Regions from separate parts of the Paenibacillus sp. XP01 genome, predicted to be linked through region 3. Evidence: a T-box and tRNA genes for the amino acid it is inferred to sense, from the RefSeq annotation. Region 3 holds a T-box; the other regions hold tRNA genes.
The links. The T-box of region 3 lies ahead of trpS (tryptophan--tRNA ligase). A T-box ahead of a tRNA ligase gene usually reads a tRNA of that ligase, here a tRNA-Trp.
Positions count from the first base shown of each region.

Region 1 (5,119 bases), 2.9 Mb from region 3:
TTCAATGCGACGCTCAGCCAGACGGTCCGCCGCCATGTAAGTTGCTATACCTTCCGTCCGCGAAATTTCAAAAACCTTCTCCAGATTTTCGTAAATTTCCCCAATCTTGCTCCATGCCCTCTCCCGGTTATACCCGCTGAGTTCATCGGCTATGTTGATGACGCCTCCTGCGTTAATCACGTAGTCAGGCGCATATACGATGCCCATCTCGTGAAGTCGGTCGCCGTGCCGAGTCTCCAAGAGCTGGTTGTTCGCACAGCCAGCGACAACCTTTGCCTTCAGCGTCCTAAGTGTGTCGTCATTGATGGTGCCTCCAAGGGCGCAAGGTGCATAAATATCGCAGTCGACGCCAGTAATATCCGAGGGATCCACGGCAGTCGCGCCAAAACGGTTCACCGCTTCCTGCACAGCGTCTTTATGGATATCCGTCACGATCAGGCGGGCTCCCTCCTCATGCAAATACTCGCATAAACGCATGGCCACGTTTCCGATGCCTTGCACGGCTATCGTTTTGCCTTCCAGTAAATCGGTGCCGAGTGCCTCCTTGGCTGCTGCCTTCATTCCCCGATATACGCCCCAGGCCGTCGCCGGAGAAGGATTACCGGATGAACCGTAACTCGGGGAGATGCCCGTAACGTAGTCCGTCTCCTGATAAATCAGGTTCATGTCTTCCTCGGTCGTACCGACGTCTTCCGCAGTCACATAACGGCCGTTCAACCCTTGAACGTATCTGCCGAAAGCGCGAAACATCGCTTCATTTTTGTCCCGTCGCGGGTCCCCGATAATAACTGCCTTTCCTCCGCCCAGGTTCAGGCCGGATACGGCATGTTTGTACGTCATTCCGCGGGCAAGCCGCAGTGCATCTTCAATGGCTGCATCTTCGGAGGCATATGTCCACATTCGCGTCCCGCCCAGTGCAGGTCCAAGCGTTGTGTCATGGATAGCGATGATCGCCTTCAATCCGGATGATTTATCCTGACACAAGACGAGCTCCTCGTAATCATGGCGTTCCATTGCTTCAAACCAATTCATGGCTAACCGTCTCCTCAAACCGTTTTTGCGATCGAATCAATCATTCTGTCTTTTTGACTCCTCTCTGTTGCGCACGCGATTCATTATTTCCATTACAATGACACCAACCATGTAAAGATCATATTCATACTAGCTTTCTAATGTCAGAATGGATTACTTATTTCTGGGGGCAATATATTTCCTTTCCGTGCAGGCCCTAACCTTTACTGAATCGTCTCTATCACGTTGATTGGATGGAGCTCCCCGTCGACTGCAAAAGAAGCCTGTCCCGTCTCTTCGGAGACGACCAGCACGATCGCGTCCGTCAGCTCACTCAGTCCCAGCGCGGCCCGGTGACGGGTTCCCAACTTTCCTCCAATGGCGTCGGCCTGCGAGACGGGAAGCACGTTGCCGGCCGACACGATCTGGTTGCCACGAATCAACACGGCACCGTCGTGTAACGGAGCACCCGGAATAAAAAGCGATTCCAGCAAGGCATGCGTGACTTTCGCATCCACGGCAACGCCGGAATGGATAATCTTCTCAAGCGATATTTCGCGTTCGATCACAATCAACGCACCATATCTGCGATCCGACAAATGCTGCACACTCACCGTCAGTTCGGCAAATTTCTCCGTGAAGGGTGACAAATAGCAGTCCAGATAAAAGGAGGCAGCCAGCACCTCGACCCTCTTGATCTCGTTCCGAATCTCCGCAAACTGTGCCAGCAAACAGACGCTATCCTGATCGAAACGCGTCAATGTCTCATTCATGCGGTTCGCCACGCGCCGAAGATCCTCCTTCAATTTTTGCCGCATGGATGAACTGTCGCAATCTGCCTGCTGATGGATCATGGAATGTTCCTCCTTCGTGATGTCTTCATCCTTTCCAACGTTCACGGTACCTAATGTTCATTAACGTGCCCATAAGCCCATTCAATCTATGCAATGCTACATAATCTGTTCCGCCATCATAACAAAGGTACTTTTTTACCAGGGTGGAACACCACCTATAAGCAACAAAAAAAGCCCTTGCAGCGCAAAAGCTTTTTTGTGTTTTAAATATAAGTTGGGTGATGGTCGAAGTCTATGGTTGTCAAACGTACAAAAGATCGAGAAAAGGACCCGTTCGTCTAAATGCGAAGCAGATCCTTCTTGCATTAATTTAAAAACAGACCATTAAGAGACGACGAATTGGACTACTATTGGGGTTCCAGGATCGAGGGCGTCGCCTCCAGGGATCGTGGCATTCTTAAATACTTCTACATTTCTTTTTGCGTTTATAATATGTTGTTCCACTCTTTAGGAGGATCGGGCGAAAATCAGAACTGTGGATGGGCCGGTACAGATACCGAATTCTAGGATGTGGAATTGAATATTCCTCCCTGGTTGGCATCGCTCCGAGGATTGAGGATACGGCATACCGCGGACATGCTGCTTCGAGATCAGTATGTCGAAATTTACGCAAAGAAAAAACCCTTGTCGCACAAGGGTCTCAAAAAAATTTAAGCGGGTGATGGGAATCGAACCCACGCTACCAGCTTGGAAGGCTGGAGTTCTACCATTGAACTACACCCGCATCCTATAAAAAATCGGGATGACACGATTTGAACATGCGACCCCCTGGTCCCAAACCAGGTGCTCTACCAAGCTGAGCTACATCCCGAAAACATACCGGTGAGAGGACTCGAACCTCCACGGTTTCCCACTCGATTTTGAGTCGAGCGCGTCTGCCATTCCGCCACACCGGCTTATTTAATTAAATGGCGCGCCCTGAGAGATTCGAACTCCCGACCTTTTGATTCGTAGTCAAACGCTCTATCCAGCTGAGCTAAGGGCGCATATTTGGAGCGGACGACGGGAATCGAACCCGCGACCCTCGCCTTGGCAAGGCGATGCTCTACCGCTGAGCCACGTCCGCATATGATTGGTGCGGTCGAGAGGACTCGAACCTCCACGGGGGGTTAGCCCACACGGACCTGAACCGTGCGCGTCTGCCAATTCCGCCACGACCGCATAATATAACTGGTGAGCCATGAAGGACTCGAACCTTCGACACCCTGATTAAAAGTCAGGTGCTCTACCAACTGAGCTAATGGCTCTTACTAAAAAAATTCTCTGGCAGGGGCAGCAGGAATTGAACCCACACTAACGGTTTTGGAGACCGCTGTTCTACCTTTAAACTATGCCCCTATAAAATAATGGTGGAGGCTGATGGATTCGAACCACCGAACCCGTACGGGAGCAGATTTACAGTCTGATGCGTTTGGCCACTTCGCTAAGCCTCCACAATATAAGGTGGCTCGGGACGGAATCGAACCGCCGACACGAGGATTTTCAGTCCTCTGCTCTACCGACTGAGCTACCGAGCCATATTCGTTTATAAAGATAAAAGCGGAATTGACAAACCCAATACCGAATTGCCATCCCTGATGAATATTCAAGTGGCGGAACCGACGGGATACTCTCACTTCGTTCGAGACTGCGCAGCTTATGCTCTCGAAGTGAATGCTTCGACGAACCCATTTACGGATTCTCATCCCTGCTGAATATTCAAAGTGGCGGAACCGACGGGATTCGAACCCGCGATCTCCTGCGTGACAGGCAGGCATGTTAGGCCAACTACACCACGGTTCCAGGCACTAAATGGTGCCGGCGAGAGGACTTGAACCCCCAACCTACTGATTACAAGTCAGTTGCTCTACCAGTTGAGCTACACCGGCGTATATGGTGGAGGCTGAGGGGATCGAACCCCCGACCCTCTGCTTGTAAGGCAGATGCTCTCCCAGCTGAGCTAAGCCTCCATACTACTATGACCCGTAGGGGATTCGAACCCCTGTTACCTCCGTGAAAGGGAGGTGTCTTAACCCCTTGACCAACGGGCCTTGATATAATGGTGGAGCCAAGCGGGATCGAACCGCTGACCTCCTGCTTGCAAGGCAGGCGCTCTCCCAGCTGAGCTATGGCCCCATAATATGTAGGATTTATTGATTTGTAAGTTAAATGGTGGGCCCTGGTGGACTCGAACCACCGACCTCACCCTTATCAGAGGTGCGCTCTAACCAACTGAGCTAAGGGCCCAAGCAAATAAGGCGAAAAAAAAGCCCCTTAAGGGGTTTCGCTTGGCGGCTTCCTACTCTCCCAGGACCCTGCGGTCCAAGTACCATCGGCGCTAGAGGGCTTAACGGTCGTGTTCGGGATGGGAACGTGTGGAACCCCTCCGCCATCGCCACCAAACGATTTTTCAGTTCAGAGATTGCTCTCTGAAAACTGGATTCGAAACGAAATCTGCGATCTTAGAACCTGCATTTCTTGGATAAGCCCTCGACCGATTAGTACTGGTCAGCTCCATGCATTGCTGCACTTCCACCCCCAGCCTATCTACCTCGTCGTCTTCAAGGGGTCTTACATACTGGGAAATCTCATCTTGAGGGGGGCTTCACGCTTAGATGCTTTCAGCGCTTATCCCGTCCGTACATAGCTACCCAGCGGTGCTCCTGGCGGAACAACTGGTACACCAGCGGTACGTCCATCCCGGTCCTCTCGTACTAAGGACAGCTCCTCTCAAATTTCCTACGCCCACGACAGATAGGGACCGAACTGTCTCACGACGTTCTGAACCCAGCTCGCGTACCGCTTTAATGGGCGAACAGCCCAACCCTTGGGACCTACTTCAGCCCCAGGATGCGATGAGCCGACATCGAGGTGCCAAACCTCCCCGTCGATGTGGACTCTTGGGGGAGATAAGCCTGTTATCCCCAGGGTAGCTTTTATCCGTTGAGCGATGGCCCTTCCATGCGGTACCACCGGATCACTAAGCCCGACTTTCGTCCCTGCTCGACTTGTAGGTCTCGCAGTCAAGCTCCCTTATGCCTTTGCACTCTTCGAATGATTTCCAACCATTCTGAGGGAACCTTTGGGCGCCTCCGTTACTCTTTAGGAGGCGACCGCCCCAGTCAAACTGCCCACCTGACACTGTCCCCGTACCCGATTAGGGCACCAGGTTAGAACCTAGATACGATCAGGGTGGTATCCCAACGGTGCCTCCACACAAGCTGGCGCTCATGCTTCTCAGGCTCCCACCTATCCTGTACAGATCGTACCCAAAT
Region 1 covers NZ_CP139481.1:407,162-412,280, reverse strand. Annotated here, with positions in the region: gene SNR34_RS01990 (Glu/Leu/Phe/Val family dehydrogenase) at 1-1,032, opposite strand, end outside; gene cdaS (sporulation-specific diadenylate cyclase CdaS) at 1,236-1,865, opposite strand; tRNA gene SNR34_RS01980 (tRNA-Gly) at 2,519-2,589, opposite strand; tRNA gene SNR34_RS01975 (tRNA-Pro) at 2,603-2,676, opposite strand; tRNA gene SNR34_RS01970 (tRNA-Leu) at 2,683-2,761, opposite strand; tRNA gene SNR34_RS01965 (tRNA-Arg) at 2,775-2,851, opposite strand; tRNA gene SNR34_RS01960 (tRNA-Gly) at 2,857-2,931, opposite strand; tRNA gene SNR34_RS01955 (tRNA-Leu) at 2,939-3,026, opposite strand; tRNA gene SNR34_RS01950 (tRNA-Lys) at 3,037-3,112, opposite strand; tRNA gene SNR34_RS01945 (tRNA-Trp) at 3,130-3,203, opposite strand; tRNA gene SNR34_RS01940 (tRNA-Tyr) at 3,213-3,298, opposite strand; tRNA gene SNR34_RS01935 (tRNA-Phe) at 3,310-3,382, opposite strand; tRNA gene SNR34_RS01930 (tRNA-Asp) at 3,570-3,647, opposite strand; tRNA gene SNR34_RS01925 (tRNA-Thr) at 3,658-3,733, opposite strand; tRNA gene SNR34_RS01920 (tRNA-Val) at 3,739-3,814, opposite strand; tRNA gene SNR34_RS01915 (tRNA-Glu) at 3,824-3,895, opposite strand; tRNA gene SNR34_RS01910 (tRNA-Ala) at 3,905-3,980, opposite strand; tRNA gene SNR34_RS01905 (tRNA-Ile) at 4,015-4,091, opposite strand; rRNA gene rrf (5S ribosomal RNA) at 4,131-4,247, opposite strand; rRNA gene SNR34_RS01895 (23S ribosomal RNA) at 4,323-5,119, opposite strand, start outside.
Region 1: it has a tRNA-Trp gene. The T-box ahead of trpS (tryptophan--tRNA ligase) is inferred to sense a tRNA for this amino acid. The anticodon was not compared.

Region 2 (5,119 bases), 2.6 Mb from region 3:
CGTAAGGCGAAGTATACGGGCTGACGCCTGCCCGGTGCTGGAAGGTTAAGGGGAGCGGTTAGGGAGCAATCCCGAAGCTGTGAACCGAAGCCCCAGTAAACGGCGGCCGTAACTATAACGGTCCTAAGGTAGCGAAATTCCTTGTCAGGTAAATTCTGACCCGCACGAATGGCGTAACGACTTGGGCGCTGTCTCAACGAGAGATCCGGTGAAATTTTAATACCTGTGAAGATGCAGGTTACCCGCGACAAGACGGAAAGACCCCATGGAGCTTTACTGCAGCTTGATATTGAATTTGGGTACGATCTGTACAGGATAGGTGGGAGCCTGAGAAGCATGAGCGCCAGCTTGTGTGGAGGCACCGTTGGGATACCACCCTGATCGTATCTAGGTTCTAACCTGGTGCCCTAATCGGGTACGGGGACAGTGTCAGGTGGGCAGTTTGACTGGGGCGGTCGCCTCCTAAAGAGTAACGGAGGCGCCCAAAGGTTCCCTCAGAATGGTTGGAAATCATTCGAAGAGTGCAAAGGCATAAGGGAGCTTGACTGCGAGACCTACAAGTCGAGCAGGGACGAAAGTCGGGCTTAGTGATCCGGTGGTACCGCATGGAAGGGCCATCGCTCAACGGATAAAAGCTACCCTGGGGATAACAGGCTTATCTCCCCCAAGAGTCCACATCGACGGGGAGGTTTGGCACCTCGATGTCGGCTCATCGCATCCTGGGGCTGAAGTAGGTCCCAAGGGTTGGGCTGTTCGCCCATTAAAGCGGTACGCGAGCTGGGTTCAGAACGTCGTGAGACAGTTCGGTCCCTATCTGTCGTGGGCGTAGGAAATTTGAGAGGAGCTGTCCTTAGTACGAGAGGACCGGGATGGACGTACCGCTGGTGTACCAGTTGTTCCGCCAGGAGCACCGCTGGGTAGCTATGTACGGACGGGATAAGCGCTGAAAGCATCTAAGCGTGAAGCCCCCCTCAAGATGAGATTTCCCAGTATGTAAGACCCCTTGAAGACGACGAGGTAGATAGGCTGGGGGTGGAAGTGCAGCAATGCATGGAGCTGACCAGTACTAATCGGTCGAGGGCTTATCCAAGAAATGCAGGTTCTAAGATCGCAAGTTTCGTTTCGAATCCAGTTTTCAGAGAGCAATCTCTGAGTGAAAAACGGGTACATCAGTTGATGTGCGGATCGTTTTTCAATACAAAACAATATTCCCTGATAGCTCAGTTGGTAGAGCACTCGACTGTTAATCGAGTTGTCACAGGTTCGAGTCCTGTTCGGGGAGCCATATGGAGAGGTGTCCGAGTTGGCCGAAGGAGCACGATTGGAAATCGTGTAGGCGCCAAAAGCGTCTCGAGGGTTCGAATCCCTCTCTCTCCGTTCTGATTTTTAAATGCAAGGCCCGTTGGTCAAGGGGTTAAGACACCTCCCTTTCACGGAGGTAACAGGGGTTCGAATCCCCTACGGGTCATGTTTATCCAAAAGACTTGATTTTATCATCGATTATATGATATGATCATAAATGTCTCGTTCGGAGGCTTAGCTCAGCTGGGAGAGCATCTGCCTTACAAGCAGAGGGTCGGGGGTTCGATCCCCTCAGCCTCCACCATATACTTTTTTAACGACGCGGGGTGGAGCAGCCCGGTAGCTCGTCGGGCTCATAACCCGAAGGCCGCAGGTTCAAATCCTGCCCCCGCAATTGAACTTATTTTAAATAAGGGATCTTGGAACCGTGGTGTAGTTGGCCTAACATGCCTGCCTGTCACGCAGGAGATCGCGGGTTCGAATCCCGTCGGTTCCGCCATTTTCTTTCAAACATTGAGGAAGCTGTTCACTAAATCTGCTGTAAGGCACTGACGCCTGGATAAAGTGCAACGTTTCAAGATTAACTTTATTATGGCTCGGTAGCTCAGTCGGTAGAGCAGAGGACTGAAAATCCTCGTGTCGGCGGTTCGATTCCGTCCCGAGCCACCATTGAATCTAATAATCGAATATGCCGGTGTAGCTCAATTGGTAGAGCAACTGACTTGTAATCAGTAGGTTGGGGGTTCAAGTCCTCTCGCCGGCACCATTGTGGAGGCTTAGCGAAGTGGCCAAACGCATCAGACTGTAAATCTGCTCCCGTACGGGTTCGGTGGTTCGAATCCATCAGCCTCCACCATTGCTTTTAGGGGCATAGTTTAAAGGTAGAACAGCGGTCTCCAAAACCGTTAGTGTGGGTTCAATTCCTGCTGCCCCTGCCAATTCTTTATTAATTATGTATTATGGCGATCGTGGCGAAGTGGTTAACGCACCGGTTTGTGGATCCGGCATTCGGGGGTTCAATTCCCCTCGATCGCCCTCTAGTGGGGATTAGCCAAGCGGTAAGGCAACGGACTTTGACTCCGTCATGCATAGGTTCAAATCCTATATCCCCAGCCATTATTTGCGGACGTGGCTCAGCGGTAGAGCATCGCCTTGCCAAGGCGAGGGTCGCGGGTTCGATTCCCGTCGTCCGCTCCAATAGAATATGGCGCCATAGCCAAGTGGTAAGGCACAGCTCTGCAAAAGCTTTATCCCCAGTTCGAATCTGGGTGGCGCCTCCAGTAAATATGCCGGCGTGGCGGAATGGCAGACGCGCTCGACTCAAAATCGAGTGGGAAACCGTGGAGGTTCGAGTCCTCTCGCCGGTATTCAGTATTAAGAAAACAGTCCAGTAGAGATTACATCTAATGGGCTGTTTTTTTTGTTTATCTATATGCTTACAAAATGAAATGATTAGGTGGGAGTACAGTGCCGGATTTGCATACAGAACACGATTATTCGCAATTATTATTTGACCTATCTCTTTGGGAAGAAGCCTGGAGAAAGAGAAAGGTGTCCATGCCTCCCAGGAAAGGGAGCTATCCGTTCGATACGGAGGAAGCCTTTGAACGGTGGGCCAGAGAATATCACCATCAGTCGTTCACGGAAGAAGGCAAACAACGTTCTGGTCGTATTATGGGCTGGATTGAGAATCAGGGCGTCGAATATAAGGGGTTAACGATACTGGATGTCGGCGCCGCCTCAGGTGCGTTCAGCATACCATTCGCGGAAAAAGGAGCAACGGTTACTGCTGTTGAACCTTCGCATTTTCTGACCGCTTTGATGAAAGAAACCATTCCTGCCGAATTAAGATCCAGGATCGACATTGTGTCGGAACGTTTTGAGGAATTGTCCATTCAGGACAAAGGCTGGGAAAAGAAGTTCGACTTGGTGTTTGCCTCCATGTGTCCAGCCATGTCCGACTGGGAGACGGTGGAACAAGCCATCCTCTGCGCCAGGCAATATGTGTATATCAGCACGATGGCGGCTCCACGCGAGCACACCCTAATGGATGAGTTGAAAGAGGTGTTGGGGGTAAAATCGACATTCAGAGCAGGAGATATGGCATACATCCAACAGCTTCTATATTTGAAGGGGTATTCTTATACGAGCATTATCACCAAAGAAACGACTACGTTGGAGATGCCGTTGGAGGATGTCGTGCATAAGCTGCCGGAATGGCTCAAAACGTACAAGCTGCCAACGGATGAACAGACTCTGCGACTTGCTGAAGTGCACATTAGAAAGACATTTTCGGATGACGTCGTCACGTTTACGCGGGGAGGACGATTCGGAAAAATATTGATTCAACTCGATCAACCTCAGATGAAAACTGTACGGAAATAAGCATGAAGTTACGAACGGTTGTTCATATAATAGTATGATCAGAAAAACCAAGGGGGCAGTGGAAGCTGCCCCTTTTGCATGCATGGTTCCGAGGTATACCTTGTACCCTTTCACGAAATGGATTCTCCCCATAAATAACAGACCAAATCCCTCGTAGTGCTCCTTCAAACAGGTTTTTAGAACGGGCTGAAGCTCATATGATAGAGGAAACCCGAAAATTTTCAAAAATTATCCTTCAGAAAACTGGATTGCAGCTATAGAACAGCGAATGTATTTCATGGCCTGGGCAGCTCATTAGAAATTAAACCTGTCTTTCGGCATGCAGGTTCTGCTGCCGAAGCCGGTATTGGCCCGGGGTTATTCCCTCCCATTTGCGGAAGGAACGGATGAAGTTTTGCGGATTGTTATACTGAAGCCGGTTAGAGATGTCCTTTACGGTCAGATCCGTTTCTTCCAACCATCTTTTGGCGATGGTGAACCGATGTTTGGCCAAATATTCGCTGAATGACGATCCCGTTTCCTTGCGGAACACACTGCTTAAGTAGTTGGCATTATAGTGAAGCCTGGCAGCACACTCCTCTAGCGTGAGATCTCTATCATATTCCTGATGGATGATCGCAATCATTTTGTCCGAAATATGACGGTACTGTGTAACTTGTCTCTCCTTGAAAAGCAAAATGATGGGTTTGATCATCCGCTGACTGAACCAATGCTCCACTTCTGAGGCGTATCGAAGGTTAAATAGTTCCTTGTACAATGAATCATGGCCGGAAGTTGTCGGATCAAGCCGAATCCCGCTCTCATGCAGCATCTGCAGAATACGGGTGAGCAGTCGGGCCAGAGCCAGATGATAATCTTCAGAATGGCATTCCGGATCCAGAACATGCTCGAGCATCTGGGACAGCAGCATTTCCGCTTCACCTTCGTCGCCGGCCTGAATCGCTTGAACGAGAGCGTACTCCAAGGATGAAGGATAACTGATAGATGCTGGGCTGCTGCTATGAATCGGCTGCTCATATTGAATGATAATGCCTGTGCCCAGCCGCAAACGCTGGTGCAGTGCTTTTAAGGCCTCGGAATAGGCACGATGTACTTGCAGGAGAGATGTCCAAGGTTGGCTGAACCCGATGCTCACTGTGAGTTGAAGCACTTGTTCGACCTGCTGCTGCAATTGTCCGGTCATGGCATGCAGATGTGCGGCAAATTTCACCGGATCCGATTCAGCGTCCCCCAATATAGTGACTACAGTTTGTTCCAATACTACAGGGTATAGCTGGTGATGTTCGTCTAACGTTTCCTCCATCATATTTTGCACGGCGAACAACAATAAATCGAGATCGCTCACCGTATACTTGGATTGATGCACAAGATCTGCCTGAATGACAATAACGGCAACATGTTGCCACTGGTCCAGATAGTGACCGTACCCATG
Region 2 covers NZ_CP139481.1:5,892,052-5,897,170, reverse strand. Annotated here, with positions in the region: rRNA gene SNR34_RS26600 (23S ribosomal RNA) at 1-1,090, shown strand, start outside; tRNA gene SNR34_RS26595 (tRNA-Asn) at 1,210-1,285, shown strand; tRNA gene SNR34_RS26590 (tRNA-Ser) at 1,289-1,377, shown strand; tRNA gene SNR34_RS26585 (tRNA-Glu) at 1,397-1,468, shown strand; tRNA gene SNR34_RS26580 (tRNA-Val) at 1,531-1,606, shown strand; tRNA gene SNR34_RS26575 (tRNA-Met) at 1,623-1,696, shown strand; tRNA gene SNR34_RS26570 (tRNA-Asp) at 1,724-1,801, shown strand; tRNA gene SNR34_RS26565 (tRNA-Phe) at 1,896-1,971, shown strand; tRNA gene SNR34_RS26560 (tRNA-Thr) at 1,993-2,068, shown strand; tRNA gene SNR34_RS26555 (tRNA-Tyr) at 2,073-2,158, shown strand; tRNA gene SNR34_RS26550 (tRNA-Trp) at 2,167-2,240, shown strand; tRNA gene SNR34_RS26545 (tRNA-His) at 2,265-2,337, shown strand; tRNA gene SNR34_RS26540 (tRNA-Gln) at 2,344-2,418, shown strand; tRNA gene SNR34_RS26535 (tRNA-Gly) at 2,425-2,499, shown strand; tRNA gene SNR34_RS26530 (tRNA-Cys) at 2,509-2,582, shown strand; tRNA gene SNR34_RS26525 (tRNA-Leu) at 2,591-2,669, shown strand; gene SNR34_RS26520 (class I SAM-dependent methyltransferase) at 2,860-3,687, shown strand; gene SNR34_RS26515 (helix-turn-helix domain-containing protein) at 3,989-5,119, opposite strand, start outside.
Region 2: it has a tRNA-Trp gene. The T-box ahead of trpS (tryptophan--tRNA ligase) is inferred to sense a tRNA for this amino acid. The anticodon was not compared.

Region 3 (5,119 bases):
GGTCCGCGACGCCAATCAGACCCCTTATACGGTGTATATCTTCGCTGACGATGAGCAGAAGAGCACATTGACCGAACCGAACAATTGGACCAACAATAAGAAGGGCGATGCTAGTTATTCAGGTACATATCGCGCAGCACTGTTGAAAAAGGGAGCAAAGTACGGAGTCGTTCAAGCAGCCAAACTGGATTTGAGTACAATCATTTTACCGCAAACCTGGAATTTCGTGGTGAAAAGCAAAGAGTCCGGAACTCCCGATATGCTGATCATTTCAGATTGGGGAACGTCCAACTTCAATGAAGTAAAAACGTATATTGTTCGCTCAGGCGAACTGCGCCGCGTGAACTTCGTAGACAACAATGGCAAAAAAATCGGTGATCGCTATTCGGCCATCCGAGGCGATGGTATACGTACTCTGTCTGGGGCCAGAGTGCAGTTCAAAAATTATAACAACCTGCAATTCGTTTACGGCGTGGATACGTTCAAATTAAATGCAAGCAAATTGGAGCTGCGACTGGAAGATACACGGAATACCCGTACGAAAGCTTGGCCGAATTCAGGCACTGGAGATCGTGCTTATTTGAAAAGCCTTAAGGATGCGGCCGTAAAAGGCGTATTGCCTGGCCGCACCGATATCAAGCTTGGAATGTCCATCCAATCCGCTCAAAAAAAGCTGGGCAAACCGAAGTCCAAATCAAATGGGGAGTGGGGAGCAATCTACTATTACACCCAATTCGGCCTGGGTTTGGATGGTTATATGCATGAGCTTAACAATAAATCCCGCATTGCCATGTTCGAGTTGAACAACGAAAAACGATACCTCTCCCCGCTGAATGTCAAGCAATGGATGGGAAAACCTTCGTCTGAATATTACAATGAAGCCGCTGGAGGCTATGAGATGGTATACAACGTAGGGAAGCATACGATCGTTTTCAATTATGAAGAAGAACATGATCTGATTGATTTCACGAATATTTATTAGTTTCAGTGTAGACAAACCAATCTGGAGAAGCAAAGCGTTCGCCTAAAAGTTTTCTGAAAGAAAACTGCATCGGAAGCATAGGCTTATCCCCGGATTTTCCCTTAGAAAGGGGAATCAAAAAAATCCGGGGATAACAGCGATCTGAAGATGGTACTGCACTCGCAATGCCTTGTGTGATTGATTCATGCGGTTTATATAGCGGCTTTTTTTGGTGGGTCATTTTTGGGCGGGCGCAATTCTAAGTTGAGGTTACGCGTTGTACACGATTGACCATATAAATTCCGACCGACACGAACAGCAGGGCAATCAGGTTTTTCAGTTCGAAAATGGTTTCCCCCAGAAATAACGCCGATAACAATGCGCCGAAAACAGGAATAAGAAAGTTAAAGACGGAGATTCTGCCCACCTTGTTGTATTTCAGAAGCAAATTCCACAAACCAAACGCAGCTGAGGACAGCACAACCAAATACAGCAGGTTGCCAGTAGACCCCGGCGTAAAGTGCGTCACGCTGCCCCCAAGCAAAAAACCTAGCAGGGCAAGCGCCAATCCGCCGACGAACAGGCTGAACCCCGTTACAATCAACACATCAATGGAGCCTGTCAAATGTTTGGCATAAATGGCCGTAATGGAAAAAATGAGTGCAGCGATAATAATGAACCCTTCCCCTGTAAATGAGACGGAGAACGTCAGCAGGTCTGAGTGAAAATTGACGATGATTACGCCGATAAATCCGAGTAAACAACCGAAGACTTTATTTTTGCTGAGCTTATCGTTTTGATATAGGAAATGGGCCAGAACAACGCTGAAAAAGGTCGCCGTTGCATTCATGATCGATCCTTTGACACCGGTCGTATTTGAAACGCCTATATAGAAAAACATATATTGCAAGCCTGTTTGCAATACGCCAAGCATGGCGAGGCTTGTCCATTGACGCCCGGACAATTCGAATTTCCGTTTTCGAAAGACACGAAATAGAATCAGGAGCAGCAGCCCTGCCAATATGAACCGATACCCGGCAAAAACGAATTTGGACGCAATGTCTTCCGGGGCGATCTCAAAAGCGATATACCCTAGTTTAATGGACGGGAAAGCACTTCCCCACAGCAGGCAGCATAGGCTGGCAACTACGGTTACAAATAAAGGTTTGCTAAATGGGTGTTTTTTTTCGATTGCCGATTCTCCGTGCACGTTCAATCTTCTCCTCGCACATTGTATATGTATATGTTCGAATAACACATCCTTCTGACCATATCACAAATGGCCGCCGCTTGTAATCAAAAATGATAAAATCACGTTCTTTGTCCGACATAGGCAGAGTTTGAGGTTCCGGTTCATCCACCAGGAAACGTTCAACGGGGCGATGGCCTGGCCATCAACATTTAAAGGTTGACATTCCTTCGTTTGTTCATGTAAAATCTTTAACAATTAACCAACAATGATATTTAGGCGATGAATGGAAAGAGTAGTTGTGCGAATTCGTCCAAGCGAGCCGGCGATTGGTGAGAGGTCCGGCACGAGGCAGCGCAATGAATGGGTCCATTCGCTTCAATCCGAACTTCGTACTGCGAACAGTAGGCGTTGACGGCATCCCACCGTTATTCCAGGGAGCCCTGTTAGTCGTTTTGACAGGTTAGAGTGCGGCCTTTGGCCGAATTCGGGTGGTAACGCGGAGCCAAACACTTCGTCCCTTTACGGGATGAAGTGTTTTTTTTGTTTTGGAAGCCTCGGGATGAAGGACGCGTAAAAGAGGAGGAATAACAATGAACAAACAAATTTTGTCAGGCATTAAGCCTAGCGGCGACTTGAATATTGGAGGTTATGGCGGGGCACTCAGTCAATTCGTCCAGTATCAACATGATTTTGAGTGTTTTTTCTTCGTTCCTGATTTGCATGCCATCACTGTGCCGCAGGATCCGCAACAATTGGCACGGCGGACCAGAGAAATCGCGGCGTTCTATATTGCGGCCGGCATTGACCCGACGAAATCCGCCATTTTCCTGCAATCGCAGGTGCCCGCTCACACGGAGCTTGCCTGGTTGCTTGAAACCCAAGCAAGCTTTGGCGAATTGGGCAGAATGACCCAGTTCAAAGACAAATCGAACGGGAAAGAATCGGTAAGCTCGGCCTTGTTCACGTATCCGGTCCTTATGGCAGCCGATATCCTGCTCTATCAAGCGACCCATGTACCTGTCGGCGAAGACCAGAAACAGCATCTGGAATTAACGCGCAATCTGGCCGAACGCTTCAATCATCGTTTCGGGGAGACGTTCGTTGTACCTGAACCGCTGATCCAGGACATTGGCAGTCGAATCATGGGATTAGATGATCCCACCAAGAAAATGAGCAAGAGCAATCCGAACCTCAGCAGTTATGTGTTGATGCTCGATCCTCCTGACACGATCCGGAAGAAATTTGCCCGCGCCGTCACCGATTCGGAGGGCAGCGTACGCTGTGACTGGGACACCAAGCCTGCCGTCAGCAATCTGATCGAAATCTATTCGGTGTTTGCCAACGAACCCGTGGAAATCATCGAGAAGAGATACGCCGGTGAGGGTTATGGTACATTCAAAAAGGATTTGGCAGAGGTCGTGGTTGACAAATTAGTACCCATTCAGGAAAAATTCAAGGAAATCGTAGATTCCCGGGAGTTGGACGATATTCTGAAGCGAGGTGCGCAAAAAGCATCCGAGAAAGCATATGACACCCTAAAACGCGCCAAACAGGCGATGGGGTTGGTCACATTTTAAATGAAAGCCTGGATTCGTGCTTTTGAAACATGAATAAAAGCAGCCTACGAATGGCAACATAAAAAAGTGGTATACTTCTATTTTCCAGAGGAGGTCTCCTTTTATGGCACGCCAGAAAAGAAGGCAGGAAGCTGCTTGGAAGTCACGAAAGCAAGAACAGCATCCTCATGGCAAAATCAAATCGCTCAAAGAATTATCAAGCGAATATGACGAGAAGCATACTACGTTATAGGTGGAAGGCTGTCGGTATTTTACCGGCAGTCTTTTGCATTTTAGAAGCTTGCCAAATGGCTCAGGATCGACCTAGGCCTAACATGTTCACCAATATATATCCCATAAATGCAAGCAGCACCGAACCGATAAAACCGGCGGCCAAAGCGTTTAAACCCATTCGTCGAAATGTACCTGTATCTACATTGAGTCCCAGGCCAGCCATCGCCATCGCAATGAGCAAATAAGCCGCGAAAACGATCTGGTTTGCTGCCGCTGCAGGGATGATCTGCAATGTATTCACCGCACTCATCGCAAGGAAACCAAAAATGAACCAAGGGATGGGAATAGATTTCCAACCTTTCTTATCCGGAACGCCCGTTTCTGCATGTTTGCAGCCTTCCTTGCGATGAGTCCAAAATCCGATCAGGAGCGCAACGGGCACCAGCATCGCTACACGGGTTAGTTTAACGATGACGGCCAGATCGACAGCCTCTTTGCCAACAGGTTCGGCGGCTGCGATGACATGTGCGATTTCATGTAAAGTAGCTCCGGCGAAAATGCCGTACCCCGAAGGGGATAAATGGAGCATAGGATATAGCAGCGTATAGCCGAGTGTAAAAATAGTGCCCAGAATCGCAACGGCGGCAGCAGCGATAGCTGTTTCTTCGTCTTTGGCTTTCATTTGCGGGGAAATGGCAACCACCGCCGCGGCTCCGCAAATGGCTGTTCCGCATGCCGTTAACAGTCCCAATCGTTTCTCTACTTTGAACAGTTTTGCAATGCCGTACACGGCACATATCGTTATCGTTATATTCAGGATGGAGATCAGGGCGACCTTCGGTCCGGCGTGAACAATATCCCGCATATTCAGCCGCATGCCAAGCAAGATGATTCCGTAACGCAGCAGTTTTTTTGCTGAAAATGAAATTCCGTTTGCGATACGTTGCGGTACTCCCATAACCATTCTCCAGAGCATGCCGAACAGGATGGCAAGCACGAGTTGTCCCATAATGCTAAGAAAAGGAAAGCCGGCTGCATATTTGGCGGCAAGCGCAAGACTCAAAGTAAGACCAATCCCCAGCGTAAACCCCCATTTATTCGTTTTTACTTGTTGCAAGGCAGAGGGTTGAATCATTGTTATCACATCCATTTTTAGTTGTTCATTTTCATGTATAA
Region 3 covers NZ_CP139481.1:3,297,213-3,302,331, forward strand. Annotated here, with positions in the region: gene SNR34_RS15120 (DUF4309 domain-containing protein) at 1-982, shown strand, start outside; gene SNR34_RS15125 (DMT family transporter) at 1,221-2,171, opposite strand; T-box leader at 2,424-2,675, shown strand; gene trpS (tryptophan--tRNA ligase) at 2,744-3,730, shown strand; gene SNR34_RS15135 (DUF6254 family protein) at 3,834-3,962, shown strand; gene SNR34_RS15140 (YeiH family protein) at 4,023-5,078, opposite strand.